Regions from separate parts of the Amycolatopsis sp. NPDC049868 genome, predicted to be linked through region 2. Evidence: riboswitches for the same ligand, from Rfam matches in the RefSeq annotation. Region 2 holds a riboswitch; each other region holds the start of a gene.
The links. Region 2 has a riboswitch for S-adenosylmethionine ahead of thrC (threonine synthase). Riboswitches for the same ligand answer to the same signal wherever they lie in the genome.
Positions count from the first base shown of each region.

Region 1: it holds a riboswitch for S-adenosylmethionine, as region 2 does, so the genes downstream of both, ACIBTM_RS04640 (methionine ABC transporter ATP-binding protein) here and thrC (threonine synthase) in region 2, are expected to answer to the same signal.
Region 3: it holds a riboswitch for S-adenosylmethionine, as region 2 does, so the genes downstream of both, ACIBTM_RS27090 (aminotransferase class V-fold PLP-dependent enzyme) here and thrC (threonine synthase) in region 2, are expected to answer to the same signal.

Region 1 covers NZ_JBITKV010000001.1:937,098-942,466, reverse strand. The annotation lists gene ACIBTM_RS04650 (GNAT family N-acetyltransferase) at 1-456, opposite strand, end outside; gene rsmA (16S rRNA (adenine(1518)-N(6)/adenine(1519)-N(6))-dimethyltransferase RsmA) at 497-1,333, shown strand; SAM riboswitch class I at 1,580-1,670, shown strand; gene ACIBTM_RS04640 (methionine ABC transporter ATP-binding protein) at 1,885-2,895, shown strand; gene ACIBTM_RS04635 (4-(cytidine 5'-diphospho)-2-C-methyl-D-erythritol kinase) at 3,017-3,982, shown strand; gene ACIBTM_RS04630 (ATP-binding cassette domain-containing protein) at 4,050-5,369, shown strand, end outside.
Region 2 covers NZ_JBITKV010000013.1:10,368-15,736, reverse strand. The annotation lists gene ACIBTM_RS37095 (ComEC/Rec2 family competence protein) at 1-253, shown strand, start outside; gene thrC (threonine synthase) at 273-1,538, opposite strand; SAM riboswitch class I at 1,551-1,683, opposite strand; gene holA (DNA polymerase III subunit delta) at 1,819-2,802, shown strand; gene rpsT (30S ribosomal protein S20) at 2,855-3,115, opposite strand; gene ACIBTM_RS37075 (EamA family transporter) at 3,449-4,354, shown strand; gene ACIBTM_RS37070 (VOC family protein) at 4,378-4,752, shown strand; gene ACIBTM_RS37065 (class I SAM-dependent methyltransferase) at 4,749-5,336, opposite strand.
Region 3 covers NZ_JBITKV010000007.1:7,916-13,284, reverse strand. The annotation lists gene ACIBTM_RS27105 (RluA family pseudouridine synthase) at 1-704, opposite strand, end outside; gene lspA (signal peptidase II) at 701-1,264, opposite strand; gene ACIBTM_RS27095 (hypothetical protein) at 1,289-1,897, opposite strand; gene ACIBTM_RS27090 (aminotransferase class V-fold PLP-dependent enzyme) at 1,917-3,260, opposite strand; SAM riboswitch class IV at 3,293-3,407, opposite strand; gene ACIBTM_RS27085 (M23 family metallopeptidase) at 3,536-4,219, opposite strand; gene ACIBTM_RS27080 (potassium/proton antiporter) at 4,351-5,369, opposite strand, start outside.

The DNA.
Region 1 (5,369 bases), on a different contig from region 2:
CAGCCTCCGGCCGACGGCGATCATTCCGGGGTTCCCCGAGAATGTGGCGAAGTCCAGGCGGAGTGTGTCGGTACGAGCGAACAAGTAGGTCGTCCACATGCGTAAGGCCTCAGTGCCGTACCCGCCGCCCCAGTACCGCTCGTCGTAGATCACCAGACCCATCCGTCGCCAGTCGGTCTCTCTGCTTTCCCAGTACCAGCTGACCCTGCCGATCAACCTGCCGTCCCTCAGAGCGCATACGGCGAGACTGGTGCGGGGATCGGAGGGCTCGGCCTTGGTGGTGGTGAGTTCGCGTGCCGCCGAGTCGGCGACCGCCGCGCTCGGGGTGCCGAAGTAGGGGCCGTTCGTTTCGTGCCAAGGCCGCATGGGATCGAGTAGGTCGCGAAGCGGTCGGAGGTCGTCCGGCCTCCAGTCGCGCAGCCGGACTTTTTCGCCTTCGAGTACGACGTCGTCCACCGGCCAATCGTGGCCTACCGGGGCTGGCTACGATCGTCGGGTGACTGAACTGCTCGGTCCTGCGGAGATCAGGGCGCTGGCGGCCGAGCTGGACGTACGTCCGACCAAGAAGCTCGGCCAGAACTTCGTGCACGATCCGAACACGGTGCGACGTATCGTCGACCTTTCGGGGGTCGGCGAAGGCGACGTCGTGCTGGAGGTCGGGCCGGGCCTCGGCTCGTTGACCCTCGGACTGCTCGCGACCGGCGCCGAGGTCGTCGCGGTCGAAATCGATCCCGTCCTGGCGGGACGATTGCCTGACACTGTGGCCGAACGGGGCGGGGCCGAACGACTGACGGTCGTCGGTGCGGACGCGTTGCGGATCACGGCGGACGACCTGCCCGCGCGTCCGACGGCGCTCGTCGCGAATCTGCCGTACAACGTCGCGGTTCCGGTCGTGCTTCACCTGCTTGCCGAACTGCCGTCGCTGACCAGTGGCCTCGTGATGGTCCAGACCGAGGTCGCGGACCGGATGGCGGCCGGCCCGGGGAGCCGGACTTATGGCGTGCCAAGCGTCAAGCTCGCGTGGTACGGAAAGGCGCGTAAGGTCGCCGCGGTGCCTCGCGCGGTGTTCTGGCCCGTTCCGAACGTGGACTCCGCGCTGGTCGCTTTCGAGCGGGGCGATGTGGTGTGGTCCGTGGACCGGGAGCGATTGTTCGCGGTGGTCGACGCCGCCTTCTCCCAGCGGCGGAAGACTTTGCGTGCCGCGTTGGCGTCATGGGCCGGTTCCGCCGAACGCGCGGGGGAACTGCTCGAGAAGGCGGGTATCGACCCCAAGACCCGCGGTGAGCAGCTGGACGTTCACCAGTTCGCGCGGATCGCCGCGGCCGTCGGCTGACCGCCTGCTTCAGGTGTGACCGGCAACGCTCGGACGCCCGCCGGGCCAGGTCAGCACGAGTGCGTAAGGCTTCTTCTCGATCTGTGTGAGCCTGCGTTGTCTTAGCAGGTAGTGCGCCTGACGCAAGTCGGAGGCGCGCGCCTTGTTCCATTATATGGACCGCTGATCCTGTATAATGGACGCGACCAGACGTGTGATCTGCGCCTACGTGCTTGCTTTCATCCAGTGGGATCGGTTTTACTCAGTGAGCCATCCCGAGCGACTGAGAGACCTGGCTCGCCGAAGTCGCAGCAACCACCCTCCACAGGGCAGGTGCTACAGCCAGGACCGATGGAGGCTGTGCCTAATGAACAGGGTCACCCACCCGCTCCTGCTGACCAGGCGACGTGTCGTCGATGAAGGTCGCCGCACGGTAAGTGCGTGTCGACGCTCCACCGTTACTGCCTGAGTCCTTTCTCCCTTACCTCTGAAGACCGTCCGTTCACGGACGGTCACTCGGTGACGGTCGGCGCGCTCGAAAGAAGCAGCGCCCCATTTGCATGGAGCCTCTCGTGATCACTGTCGAAAATCTGTCCAAATCCTTTCCTCTCAACGGAAATCCCGTCGTCGCGTTGCGCGATGTGAGCGTGGACATCCAGGCGGGCTCGCTGTTCGGAGTCGTCGGCCCGACCGGCTCCGGCAAGTCGACCCTCGCTCGTTGCATCGGCCTTCAGGAGCGGCCCGACCGTGGCGTCGTCCGCCTCGACGGCCTCAACACGGGGACCCTCGACGGACGCCGTCTGCGCGAAATCCGGCGGCAGGTCGGTGTCGTGAGCACCAAACCGGAGCTGCTCGCCGAGCGCACCATCGCCGGCAACATCGCTTCGCCGCTCGAACAGCTCGGTCTCGACGGGCCGCAGCGTCGCAACCGGGTCGGCAATCTGCTCGACCTGGTCGGCCTCACCCCTCGGGCGGGGCAGCGACCGGGCGACCTCTCCGAAGGGCAGCTGCGCCGAGTGGCCATCGCCAAGGCGCTGGCCGCCGGGCCGTCCGTGCTCTTGGCCGACGACCCGACCGCGGGCGTGCAGTCCGAGGAGTCCGGCGCGGTCCTGACCGTGCTCGACCGGGCACGTGCCGAGCTTGGCGTCACCGTGCTGCTCACCACTCCCGACGCCAGCGTCGTTCGCCGTGTCTGCGACGACGTCGCGGTTCTGGAGGCCGGCGCGATCGTCGAACGCGGAACCGTGCTCGACCTGGTCTCCGACCCGAACAGCCGTACCGCGCAGGCGCTGCTTCCCGCGATCGAGACCGGGCGGGCGCAGGCCTCGAAATACGACCGCGCGGTGGACGTCGTGCTCGTCGGCTTCGCCTCGGTCGGTGCGCTGCTCCCGGAGGCCGCCGGTCGTTTCGACGTCGAACTCGCCACGATCGGCGGCGGCCTGACCCGGATCGGCGACACGCCGGTCGGCCGTTTCCGTCTCGGTGTGCGCGGTGAGCGCGCGGACGCGGCGCTCGCCTGGATCTCCGAACGTGGCGGCCACGTGACCCACCCGGTCCGCGGACCGCAGGGTGTCGCTGCCTGATTCCTCCGCGAACGGGCCGTTCAGGACGAAATCCGTCCGGGGCGGCCCGTTCGTGTCCGACTCGTCCTGTTCTCTTTCTCCTGGTGACGGCGCAAGCGGAGCGGCCACGTAGGCTTGACGGGTGCTCGCCGTCGTACCGCCCCCAGTAACCGTCAGGGTTCCCGCCAAGGTCAACCTGCACCTGTCGGTCGGTGACGTACGCCCGGACGGTTACCACGAGCTGGTGACCGTGTTCCAGGCGCTTTCCTTGACGGACGAGGTGACCGTCGCGGTCACCGAGGAGCCCGGCGTCGAGGTCTACGGCGAAGGCGAAGGCACCGTGCCTACTGGGGCCAACAACCTCGCCTGGAAGGCGGCGCAGGCGCTGGCAGCCCACGTCGGCAAGGCGGACGGTGAGTCCAAGGTCAGGGTGGTGCTGCGCAAGGGCATTCCGGTAGCGGGCGGGATGGCCGGAGGCAGTGCCGACGCGGCCGCGACCCTGGTGGGGCTCGCGTCGCTGTGGAAGCTCGACATCTCCCGAGACGAACTGGCGGGTATCGCCGCGAAGCTCGGCAGTGATGTCCCGTTCGCGCTCTACGGTGGGACCGCGTTGGGCACCGGCCGAGGTGAGCAGCTGGTGCCGGTCTTGTCGCGGCACACCTTCCATTGGGTTCTGGCCTTCGACCAGCGTGGTCTTTCGACTCCTAGGGTGTTCGGCGAACTGGACAAGTTGCGTGAAGAGGGCAGCCCGCCTCGGATCGGTTCGCACACTCCGGTGGTCGAGGCGCTCGCGTCCGGTGACCCGCGGCAGTTGGCGCTGCTTCTCGGCAATGACCTGCAGGCGGCCGCCGTCTCGTTGCGGCCGGGATTGCGTCGCACACTGCGTGCGGGGGTCAACGCGGGTGCGCTCGCCGGCACCGTCTCCGGATCCGGACCGACCTGTGCCTTTCTGTGCGCGGATGCCCAGTCGGCCGTCGAGGTCGCCGCGGAGCTGTCCGGAGCGGGTGTCTGCCGCACGGTGCGCGTCGCGCACGGGCCGGTGCCCGGGGCCCGGCTGGTCGGCGGCGACGACGCGCCGCGGCCGTCGCCGCCGCGGGTGCACGCGTAAGGGTGTCCGAAATGGACACCGACTAATTCGTTGTGGTGCAAGCTTTTCGGAAAGGATCGGCTGAGGCATGGCCAACTTGGTCAACCTGGAGTCGGTGAGCAAGTCCTTCGGGGTGCGCCCGCTGCTCGACGGTGTTTCGCTCGGTGTGGCGGAGGGGCAGCGTATCGGTGTCGTCGGTCTCAACGGGGGCGGGAAGACGACGCTGCTGGAGGTTCTGGCGGGGATCAGCGAGCCGGATACGGGTCGGGTCAGTCAGGTCCGTGACCTGCGGATGGCCGTGGTCACCCAGCGGACCGAGCTCCCGGTCGGCAGCACGGTCGGAGATGTCGTGCTGGAGCGCTACGGCGCGGAGCACGAGTGGGCCGCTGACGCTCGAGTCCGGTCCATTATGGACGGTCTGGGGATCACCGCTCTCGGCGTCGAGAAGGAAACGGCGAACCTGTCCGGTGGCGAACGCCGCCGGGTGGCGCTGGCGGCCGCTCTCACCGGCGAACTGGACCTCGTGGTCCTCGACGAGCCGACCAACCACCTGGACGTCGAAGGCGTGCGCTGGCTCGCGGATCACCTGCTGAACCGCAAGATCGCGGTCGTGGTCGTCACTCACGACCGGTGGTTCCTCGACACGGTCGCGAGCCTGACCTGGGAGGTCACCAACGGTCGCGTCGAGCAGTACGAAGGTGGGTACGCGGACTGGATCTTCGCGCGGGCCGAACGGGCGCGGCTGGCGGCGACGGCCGAGGAAAAGCGGCAGAACCTGGCGCGTAAAGAGCTCGCGTGGCTGCGCCGTGGGCCGCAGGCCAGGACCTCGAAGCCGCGCTACCGCGTAGAGGCGGCGGAGGCCCTGATCTCCGATGTACCGGAGCCGCGTGATTCGGTCGAGCTGCAGGCGTTCGCGCGTCGGCGGCTGGGGAAGACCGTCCTGGAGATCGAAGACGCCACGTTGACCGTCGGCGACCGCACCCTGCTCGATCACGTCACTTGGCGGATCGGGCCCGGTGACCGGGTCGGTCTGGTCGGCGTCAACGGGTCGGGTAAGACGACGCTCCTCAAGCTGCTCGGTGGCGACAAGGAGCCCGAGACGGGGCGACGCATCCAGGGCAAGACGGTCAGCCTCGCGCACCTGCGGCAGGAGCTCGACGACCTGCCGGGTGATCTGCGCGTGCTGCAGGCGATCGAAGAGGTGTCCGGCCGGGTCGTGTTCGGCAAGCAGGAGCTCACCGCTTCCCAGCTCGCCGAAAAGCTGGGGTTCCCCGCGGCGAGGCAATGGACGCCGGTCGAAGACCTTTCCGGTGGCGAACGGCGCCGCCTGCAGCTGTGCCGCCTTCTGATGGCCGAGCCCAACGTGCTGTTGCTCGACGAGCCGACGAACGATCTCGATATCGATACC
Region 2 (5,369 bases):
GAAGGTCCCGCACCACGGAAGTCGTTACACGGCACCGGATTTCCTCAACGCCGTCTCGCCACGGGCCGCGTTGGTGAGCGTCGGTGCCGGAAACACCTACGATCATCCGAACAAGTCCACTTTGGACAATCTGGTGGCCGTCGGCGCGTCGGTCGCCAGGACGGACACGGACGGCGACACCGCGGTGGTCGCCGACGCGCGAGGCCTCGCCCTGGTACGGCGGGGTGAGCCCCGGGGCCCGCCTCGTTCCTGAGGCGGGCCCCGGCGGAAACTCAGATACCCAGAGCTTCGCGGACCGCGTCGGCCGAGGCGCTGACGGTGGCCTTCGGGCCGATCTTGTCCTCGACGGCGTCAAGGGTCTTGAGGCCGTCGCCGGTGATCAGGAGGACGATCTCTTCGTCCGGGTTGAGCTTGCCGGTCTCGATGAGCTTCTTGGCCGTCGCGACGGTGACCCCGCCCGCGGTCTCGGTGAAGATGCCCTCGGTGCGCGCGAGCAACCGGATGCCCTCGACGACCTCCTCGTCGGTGACGTCTTCGATCGCACCGCCGGTGCGGTTGACCACATCGAGGACGTAGGGACCGTCGGCCGGGTTCCCGATCGCCAGCGACCGGGCGATCGTGTCCGGCTTGACCGGCTGGACGACATCGTGACCGGCGCGGAAGGCCGCCGAGACGGGGGAGCAGCCGGTGGCCTGCGCGCCGAACACCTTGTACGGCGTCTCGTCGACGAGGCCGAGCTGACCGAACTCGCGGAAACCCTTGTCCACCTTGGTGAGCTGGGAACCGGAGGCGATCGGCACCACGATCTGGGAGGGAAGCCGCCAGCCGAGCTGTTCGGCGACCTCGAAGGCCAGCGTCTTGGAGCCTTCCGAGTAGTAGGGCCGGACGTTCACGTTCACGAACGCCCAGCTCTCCTGCTCGGCGGCGAGCTGGGTGGCGAGCCGGTTCACGTCGTCGTAGTTGCCGTCGACCGCGATCAGGTCTCCGTCGTACACGGCGGTGGTGAGGATCTTGGCGCGTTCGAGGGTTTTCGGGATCAGCACGACCGACCGCCAGCCGGCGCGGGCCGCCGCGGCGGCGACGGCGTTGGCCAGGTTGCCGGTCGACGGACAGGCCAGCACGTCGAACCCGAATTCGCGGGCGGCGGCCAGCGCGACGGCGACCACGCGGTCCTTGAACGAGTGGGTGGGGTTCCCGGTGTCGTCCTTGACCCAGACCTTCTTGACGCCCAGGGCTTTCGCGAGCCTGTCGGCTTGGATGAGCCGGGTGGCGCCGGGTTCGGTGTTGGGGATTTCTTCGACGTTCGACGGAACGGGAAGGAGCTTCTTGTAGCGCCAGATGTTCTTCGGCCCGGCTTCGATGTCCTCGCGGCGCACGCGGCCGAAGTCGTAGGCGACCTCGAGCGGCGAGAAGTCCTCGGCGGAAACGAATTCGGGGGCGAGCGGCTGCCGGTGTCCCTCTTCCTTCGACACCAGTTCGACGGCCGGTCCGAGATCCGGGGTCTTGGTGGTGGAGGTCGTGCCGAGGGTTGCGGTCATCGCGAGGTTCCTTCCTCATCTGCCCCGCCATGGCGGGCCGGAATTGGCACCGTGTTCGTCAGCTACCCCGCGATCGCGGGATGACAGGCTGACGCCGGTTGCCGGGGCTTCATCGGGCCGTTCCCTCTGCCCCTCTGGATGAGCGGTATTCGATTGTCGGCACGCGTGTGATCGCGTCGCCTCGCCAACACCGTACGACATGAGGCTCCCGTGGGGCCACCGCGCCCGGAACACATCACCGGACAAAGCACACGAGAGGAGGAGTGGCAGGATCGTCACCGTGACGACGCAAGCTTCCGCCCCATCGCCGCTGGTCCTGGTTCTCGGTGAGGAAGAGCTGCTGATCGAACGTGCGGTCCGCAGCGCTTCGGACGCGGCCAAAGCGGCCGATCCGACGGCGGATCTCACCCGGATCCGGGTGTCGGACCTCACAGTCCCGGCACTGGCGGAAATGGTCAGCCCCTCGCTGTTCGCCGAGGGCAGGGTGATCGTCCTCGAATCCGCGCACGACATCTCGCAGGAGCTCGCCGACGGGGTGATGGCCTACGTCAAGGCGCCCGCCGACGGCATCGTGCTCGTCGTCGTGCACAGCGGAGGCGGCCGGAGCAAGGCCGCGAAGGGGCTTCCCGCCGCCTTGAAGAAGGCGGGTGCGGAGGTCGTCGAGTGCCCGAAGCTGACCAAGGCCGCTGAGCGGGAATCCTTTGTCCGCAACGAGGTTCGCCGGGTCGGCGGGAAGATCGACGGCGCGGCCGTGCTCGCGTTGATCGACGCCGTCGGTTCGGATCTGCGCGAGCTGTCTTCGGCGGCGACCCAGCTGGTCGCGGACGCCGGCGGGGCGGTCGACGAGCAGGCGGTCCGGCGCTACCACCGTGGCCGCGCGGACGTGAACGGTTTCGCCGTCGCCGAGAAGGCCGTGGCCGGTGACAAGGCGGCGGCGCTGGAGTCGCTGCGCTGGGCGATGCAGCTGGGCGTACCGCATGTGCTGGTCGCGGACGCGCTCGCCGACGCCGTCCGGACGATCGCACGGGTGTCCGGCGCCGGTCGCGGGAACCCGAACCAGATGGCGGGCGAGCTGGGGATGCCGCCCTGGAAGGTGCGCAAGGCCCAGGGGCAGGCCCGCGGCTGGGGTCAGGACGGCCTGGCCACCGCGATGCGGGTGGTCGCCCGGCTCAACGCCGAGGTCAAGGGGGTCGCGGCCAATCCGGAGTACGCCTTGGAGCGTGCCGTCCTGGAGGTCGTCGACGCCCACGGCACAAGCCGCTGAGAACGGCGAAGGGCCCCGGCGACGCGAGTCGCCGGGGCCCTTCGAAAGCCGATCAGAGAGAGTTCGCGCGCTTCGCGAGCGCGGACTTCTTGTTGGCGGCCTGGTTGGCGTGGAGAACGCCCTTGGTCACGGCCTTGTCGAGCTTCTTGGCCGCGTCCTTCTGCAGCTCCAGGGCCTTGGCCTTGTCGCCGGCGTCGGCGGCCTCGCGGAACTTGCGGATCGCGGTCTTCACCGAGGACCGGATCGCCTGGTTGCGCTGACGCGCCTTCTCGTTGGTGGTGATGCGCTTGATCTGCGACTTGATGTTGGCCACGGGGGCGCTCCTCTTGAATCTCTCGGTGGTTTCACCGCCGCGCTGTGACCGGCCCTGCGTGCTCGTGGGAGCGGCGCGGGTTTCCTCCATGACGGAATGCCACACGACGGTGAAGGGCAAGCTTAACAGCCGTCCCGGCGCGGCTCGCGGCAGCCTCGGGAGGGGTGCTTGCGGTACGGTGAAGATCGTAGTGCCTAGGGTTCCGCCGCCTGCCCGTTCAGCGAAAACACACAATCAGGGCAGACGGGACCGGTCCGAGCGGCACCATCGGCGGAGCCGGAAGCACCGCCGTTCATCTGACGGGACAAAAGCCTGGAGGACCGGGTTTTCCGCATGCGCGGAAAACGTGAAAGGTCCGCTGTGAACGCCACCGCTCTGTCCTTCGTCGTCATCGCCGCCGTCATCCACGCGGGCTGGAACCTCGCCGCCAAGCGGATCCGCCGTGGTGGAGCCCGGTTCGTCTGGGCTTACTACAGCCTTTCCGCGATCCTGCTCGTTCCCGTCATGGCGGTCTCGCTGGCCGTGGAACCGCAACGTCCACAGTGGACCTGGCTGTTCGCCGCCGTGGTCACCGCGGTGTTCCACGTCACCTACGGCATCGTCCTCCAACGGGGATACGCCGTCGGTGATCTGTCCGTCGTCTATCCCGTCGCCCGCGGTACCGGGCCGCTGATCTCGGTGCTCGCCGCCGTCGTGGTGCTCGGCGAGCGGCCGGGGATTTTGGGCCTGGTGGGCGCGTTGCTCGTGGTCGCGGGGGTGCTGGTGATCGGCACCGGGCGAGCACCGGCCCACGCCGGCGCCGCCGATCGTGTCGCTCGCCGCAAAGGTCTGCTCTACGGCTTGCTGACCGGCCTGACGATCGCCGCCTACACACTGTGGGACGCGCATTCGGTCACCGGTCTCGGCGTCCCGCCGATCGTGTACTTCGGAACCGGCGCGATCGTGCAGAGCCTGCTCATGGCGCCGTACGCGCTGAAGGACCGCGAGGAGGTCTCGTGGCTCTGGCGCGAGCACAAACGTGAGGTCGTCATCGTCGGTGTGCTCTCGCCGGTCGCCTACCTGCTGGTGCTCTACGCCCTCCAGGTCGCCCCGGTGAGCCTCGTCGCACCGGCGAGGGAGCTGAGCATCGTCCTGGGTGGCATCGCCGCCTGGCTGGTCCTGGGCGAGGCGAACGCCGTCCGCCGGCTGGCCGGGTCGGTGGTGGTGCTGGCGGGTATCGCCGCGATTGCGATGGCCTGAACCCATCCGGTAGGGATTGAGCCATGGACGTGCTGAGCAGCAGGGTGCTGATCCACCCGAAGGACCTCGACGTGTCGACGGCGTTCTATCGGGACACCCTGGGCCTGGCCATCGACAAGGAGTTCCCCGGCGGGACGGTGTTCTTCGCCGGGAACGGGTCGATCGAGATCGTCGGTACCGGACAGACCGGCCCGACCCCTGACGTCGCCTTGTGGCTCCAGGTCCGGGACCTGCCCGCGGCGCTCGAGGAGCTCGCGGAGAAGGGCTTGGAGCCGGTTCGCGGCGCGCGGCGTGAGCCCTGGGGCCTGGACGAAGCGTGGATCGCCGACCCGGACGGCACCAGGATCGTGCTGGTCGAAGTGCCGCGTGAGCATCCGCTGCGCACTGATCCGCGCTAGCCCAGGGGCTTGATCGCGCGCAGCTGAGCGGCGAGTGAGGCGCCGAAGCCCGGCGGCTCCCAAGTCCAGGTCTGCAGATCGACGAAGCCGGCGGCGGCCGCTTCGTCGGCCAGCTCGTGCCGGGACACCGGCAACCACTTCTCGTGCGACGAAAGCAGCAGCCTGCCGCCGGGACGCAGCACCCGGAACAGTTCGGCGAACCCGGCCGCCCGGTCGTCCCACAGCTGCACGTTGTTGACGCTCAGGACCACGTCGACGCTCTCGTCGGGCTCGCCTGTGGAGTCCGCGGTGCCCTGCCGCAGCTCCACCCGGTCGCCGCAGCGGCGTCGAGAGCGGGAAAGCATCTCCTGGGAGGGATCGACACCGATCGCCCGGCCCGCGCGTTCGGCCGTGGCCCGCAGGCCGACTCCCGGGCCGGGGCCCACGACCAGAGCGGTCTCGCCGGACTCGATCGAGGCCAGTTCGACAACGCGGAGCTCGGTGGCGGCATTGCCGTGCGCCATCGCCCGGCCGCCGAACCGACCGAGCAGTCCCCGGGGATGGCCGAACGTGCGATCGAGCATTTGGGACAGTGAAGTACTCATACTTCGAGGGCACCACAGCTCATCACGGGCCGC
Region 3 (5,369 bases), on a different contig from region 2:
TGCGTGCGGCCGGTCTCCAGCTTGATCTGGGCCAGCGACGCGGCACGGAAGGCCTCGACGACCTCGTAGTGCGTGACGCTGGGCCGCCCGCCCTGGACGACGGCGAATTTGTAGTCGTGCCGGGGGTGCCGGTCGATCGGCGCGTCGATGGTGCCGCGCGTCGGGTCCGGGTGGCCCTGGACGATGGCGTGGTAGCCCTTGTCGACGGTGCGTTCCTTGAACGCCCGCTTCAGCACGGTGTACGCGTGCTCGCTCTTCGCCACGACCATCACGCCGGTGGTGCCGGCGTCCAGCCGGTGCACGACGCCCTGACGTTCGGCCGCGCCCGAGGTCGCGATGCGCAGCCCGGCGGCGGCGAGCCCGCCGACGACGGTCGGCCCGGTCCAGCCAGGGCTCGGGTGCACGGCGACGCCGACCGGCTTCGAAATCACCACGATGTCGTCATCGTCGTGCAGGATCTTCATGCCTTCGACGGGCTCCGCGACGACCTCGATGGCCGAGGCCGGGTCGGGCAGCGTCACTTCGAGCAGTCCACCGGCGGTCAGCCGGTCCGACTTCCCGGCCGGCCTGCCGTCGAGGAGGATCTCGCCGGATTCGGCCAGTTCCGCCACGACGGTGCGGGAAAGTCCCAGCAGCTTCGCCAGCCCCGCGTCGACGCGCATTCCGTCGAGCCCGTCGGGGACGGGCAGCATGCGCGCGCTCATTCGGTCGCCGCCTTCTTCTTGTCCTTTGTGGATGTTCCGTCGTAGTCCTTGCCCAGCAAGGAAAGGATCACGATGAGCACGCCGCCGACGCAGATCGCGGAGTCGGCGACGTTGAAGATCGCCCAGCCCTGCCCGTTCGGCGCGAACGCGGAGATCATGTCGACCACGTGCCCCTGCAGCGGGCCGGGGGCGCGGAAGATCCGGTCGGTCAGATTGCCGAGCGCGCCGGCCAGCACCAGGCCGAGGCCGATCGCCCAGCCGACCGAGCGCAGCCGCCGGGACAGCCAGACGATGGCGATCACGACGGCGATCGCGACCAGCGCGAGCACCCAGGTCAGCCCGGTCGCCATCGAGAAGGCGGCACCGGGGTTGCGCACCAGCTGGAAGTACACGAGCCCGCCGAGGAACTCGACCGGCTGCTTGCCCTCCAGCGTGGACACGGCGATCTGCTTGGTGAGGAGGTCGATCCCCCACAGCACCGCGGCGACGACGAACACCACGGCGACACGCTTCTTGGGCAGCGGCGGCGATGGCGGCGCGGTTTCGGGCTCTGTACTCACTCCCCCATTGTCCACTGAGCGTGTTCAGACCTCCTCGGCGGCCGCCTTCGGCCTGCTCAGCAGGGCCGCGAACGCCCCGGCGAGCGCGACGAGCGACGACAGCACCAGCGCGAGCTGTCCTTGCGCGGGCACGACCGCGCAGAGCACGAACACCGCCGCCACGGCCAGCACCAGCACGCTGCGTTCCAGCCAGGCCAGCAGCACCAGGCCCAGCGTCAGCAGGATCGCGCTCCGGGTGTCGCCGTCGAGGTCGAATTCCCAGTAGCCGACCAGATCGGCCAGCGCGATGGCGACCAGTCCGCCGAGCGCGATCGCGGCGACCTTCCACCACCGCATGGTCTTCGTCCGAAGGGCGTAGAAGAGCACCGTGCCGAGGTAGACCGCGAAGACGGCGAACAGCCAGCCGTCGTTCCGGCCGAGACCGGAGAACGACACCGAGTTCACCGAACCGAAGAAGCCGCCGTCCGCGACTCCGTACAGATCCTGAGTCAGGAACTGCCGCTCGCCCGTCGCGGGCGCGTAGGCGAACCAGCCCCCGGACCGGACCCCGCCCAGCGAGAAGGCCACCACGGCCAGCTGGGCGAATCCCAGCAACGCCAGCGGAAACCAGTAACGCGGTCGCTCGTTCCCCATGCGGGGTGAGGGTAGTGGCTCAGGCGCAGAACGGGGGCAGTTCGCGCGGATCGTTTTCCGGCACCCAGCGGCCCTCCGGCTTCTCGTACTGCCAGCGCGCGCCGCGGGCGACGATCTGGCGCAGCGCCAGGACGATCCGGTCCACGTGCTCGGTGGTGCTGCCGAGGCCGAGGCTGACGCGCACGGCCTGCTGGCCCGTCGAACCGGCGACGGCGATCAGCCGCTTGGTCGCCACGTGCGCGCAGAACGCGCCGTCCCGCACACCGATGCCGTACTCCGCGGAAAGGACCGCGGCGAGCCAGCCGGGGTCGAAGCCGTCGACGACGAAGCTGAGCGTGCCGACGCGGTCGACAGGCGCGTCGAACAAGCGCAGTTCGGCGAAGCCGGGAATGGCGGCGAGGCCGCGACGCAACCGCGCGAGCAGTTCCTCCTCATGGGCGACGATGCCGTCCCAGTTCGCGGCCAGGGTCTCGCAGGCGACCCCGAGCGCGTAGACGCCGACCGTGTTGGGCGAACCGGCTTCGTGCCGCTCAGGTCCGGAATTCCAGACCACGGATTCACGGCTGACGAGCTTCGTCGCGCCGCCGCCGGCGAGGTACGGCTGGGCCGCGCGCAGCCAGTCCGCGCGGCCGATCAGCGCGCCGGCACCGAAGGGCGCGTACAGCTTGTGGCCCGACAGCGCGACGTAGTCCACGTCCAGTTCGCGCACCGAGATCTTCCGGTGCGGCGCGAGCTGTGCCGCGTCGAGCGCGACCCGGGCGCCGTGCCGCCGCGCGACGGCCGCGATCTCCTTGACCGGCAACAGTTCCCCGGTCACGTTGGACGCGCCGGTGAGCACGACCAGCCGCGGCCCCTGCGGGCAGTCCGCGAGCGCTTCGTCCACAGCGGACACAGCGGCGAGGCGGGTGCGTGGCGTCTCGATCCGGCGGACGTTCGGCCCCTTCCACGGCAGCAGCGCGGCGTGGTGCTCGGTGTCGAATACGACGACCGACGTGTGCTTCGGCAGGCTGCGGGCGAGAAGGTTGAAGGAATCGGTGGTGTTGCGGGTGAACACGACGGTGTCGGTCGATCGCGCGTCGACGAAGTCCCGCAGGATTCCGCGTGTGCGCTCGTAGAGCTTGGTGGAGACCTGCGAGGCGAACCCGGCCCCGCGGTGCACGCTGGCGTACCAGGGCAGGAACTCGTCGACCGCGGCCCGCACCTTGTCCAGACAGGGTGCGCTCGCCGCGTGATCGAGGTTGGCGTAGCCGATGTCGCCGCCGGTGACCAGCGGAACCCGCAGATCGGCGCAGGCGACCGTCGGAATTTCGTGCGTGGCAACGGTTTCAGCAGGGGTGCCGGTGCGTTCGAGAGCGAGGGTCATGGTCATCCTCCGGGCCAGGGGACCCGACGAGGATCCCGCGCTTGCCCGCCGCACCACGCGACGAGCCAGGTCCTCACCCGGGGCACCCCACCGCGGAAGGAGGGTTGCCGGTCAGCTAGCCGGGGCTTGACGCTGACACTCGTGACCTACGGACGAAGTTAGCGGATGGGCGGGCGATCGAGCCAGCCCTCGTCCGCATCTTGAGACGCCGCTCACGTGACCAGTGAGCGGGAAGCACCGCTGCCCGGCGCCGCGCCGCGCCGGGCAACGGCAGGTCAGACCCGGAATCGGCCGGGCAGTCCGATGGTCGCGCGGGAGGAGACCTCCGTCGCGGTACCCGAGTACTGATCGGTGCCCGCGGTGAACTGCCAGCCGCCGAAGGTCTTGCCGTCGACCGCCTCGCCGTAGGCCTCGGCGACCTTGGTCGAGACCTCGTCGTAGGACTTGCCGTTCCAGTTGCCCGCGCCGACCCCGAAGTCGCGCGAGTCGCCGCTCTGGGCGGCGGCCGTGGGCAGGGTCCACAAGGTGAAGTGCACGTGGGCGCCGGTGCTGCTGCCACCGCAGGGCAGCGCGTTGCCGGTCCGGCCGAGTGCGTCGCCCGGGGCGACCTTCTGGCCGTCGGTGACCGAAATGTTCTCCATGTGGTAGTACCCGGTGCGCCAGCCGCCGTCGTGATCGACGGTCACCCAGTCGCCGCCGGAGCAGTGCTGGATCCGGACGGTGCCCGCCAGCGGGGCACGAACGGTCTTGTCACCGGGGCTGAAGTCGATGGCGTTCTTCACGCCGGAGTTCCCGTTGTCCGAGTGGATCCCCGCCGAGTAGACCGACTGGCCCGTGTCGAAGGGCAGCCCGAACGCGGGAAAGGCACCGGCCGCTGTCGCCGTCGGGGCCGAGAGAATCACTCCGACGAGTGCCGCAGTGACCCCCAGACCAGCGAACCGCACAGGACGTTTCGTCACCTTGCGTACTCCTTACCCCGTGACACTCACCCATTCGATGGAGTCGATTGCGGGGAAAGTAATCCAAAAGGAGTACGAAAGGGAAGAATTTTCTGAGATCAACCGACGAACAGCTGGTATCGGCTCGTGACCTACTGGCCGGATTCGCCCTTCCACCTGGCGAGGCGGCCCGCGCGGTCGACGGCCCGCAGGCGTCGTTCCGCCGCGTCACGGACTTCGGCGGTGGTCACGACGAGTAACTGGTCGCGTTCCTGAAGCCGGGTGTTCTTGTTCGGCGTGAAGCCGGCGCCGTCGCGGACGAGGAGGCTGATCGTCGCCCCCACCGGCAGCCGCAGCTCGGCCAGGTAGACGCCGTGCATCTTCGACCCGGTGTTGATCCGGACCTGCAGGAGTTCCGCACCCATCTCGTCGAGCGGCGCGGAGTCGACGTCGATCTCGTGCGCTTCGGCGTGCCGGGCCAGCCCGAGCACTCTCGCGAGCGGGGTCAGCGTCGCCCCTTGGAGCAGCGTCAGCACGATGACCAGCACGAACACCGCGTCGACCAGCTCCTGCGCACCGGGCACGCCGGACGACAGCGGGATCAGCGCGAGCACGATCGGAACCGCACCGCGCAGCCCTGCCCAGGACAGGAACACCTGTTCCCGCCAGGGGATCTTGAACGGCAGCGCCGACAGGACCACCGACAGCGGGCGGGCGAGCAGCAACACGACCGCCCCCGCGACGAGGCCCTGGACCAGGCTCTCGAAGATCCTGCCCGGCGAGGCGAACAGGCCGAGCAGCACGAACAGGCCGATCTGCGCGAGCCAGCCGAGCCCTTCGGCGAAGGACAGCGTGTCCGACCGGTGCGGCAGCTTCGAGTTCCCCAGCACCAGGGCCGCGACGTAGGTGGCGAGCAGCCCCGACGCGTGGGCGAGCTGCCCGCTCGAATACGCCACGACGCAAACCGCGACGGTGGCCAGCGGGTACAGACCGGTGGCGGGAAGCGCCGCCCGGCGCAGCGCGAACGCCCCGCCCCAGCCGAACGCCAGCCCGATCACCAGCCCGGCGGCGAGTTCGTAGACCACCAGCAGCGGCAGCGACCAGTCGACGGTCGCGCCCTCGGCGAGGACGACGACGGCGATGTACGCGGGGGCGTCGTTGATCCCGGACT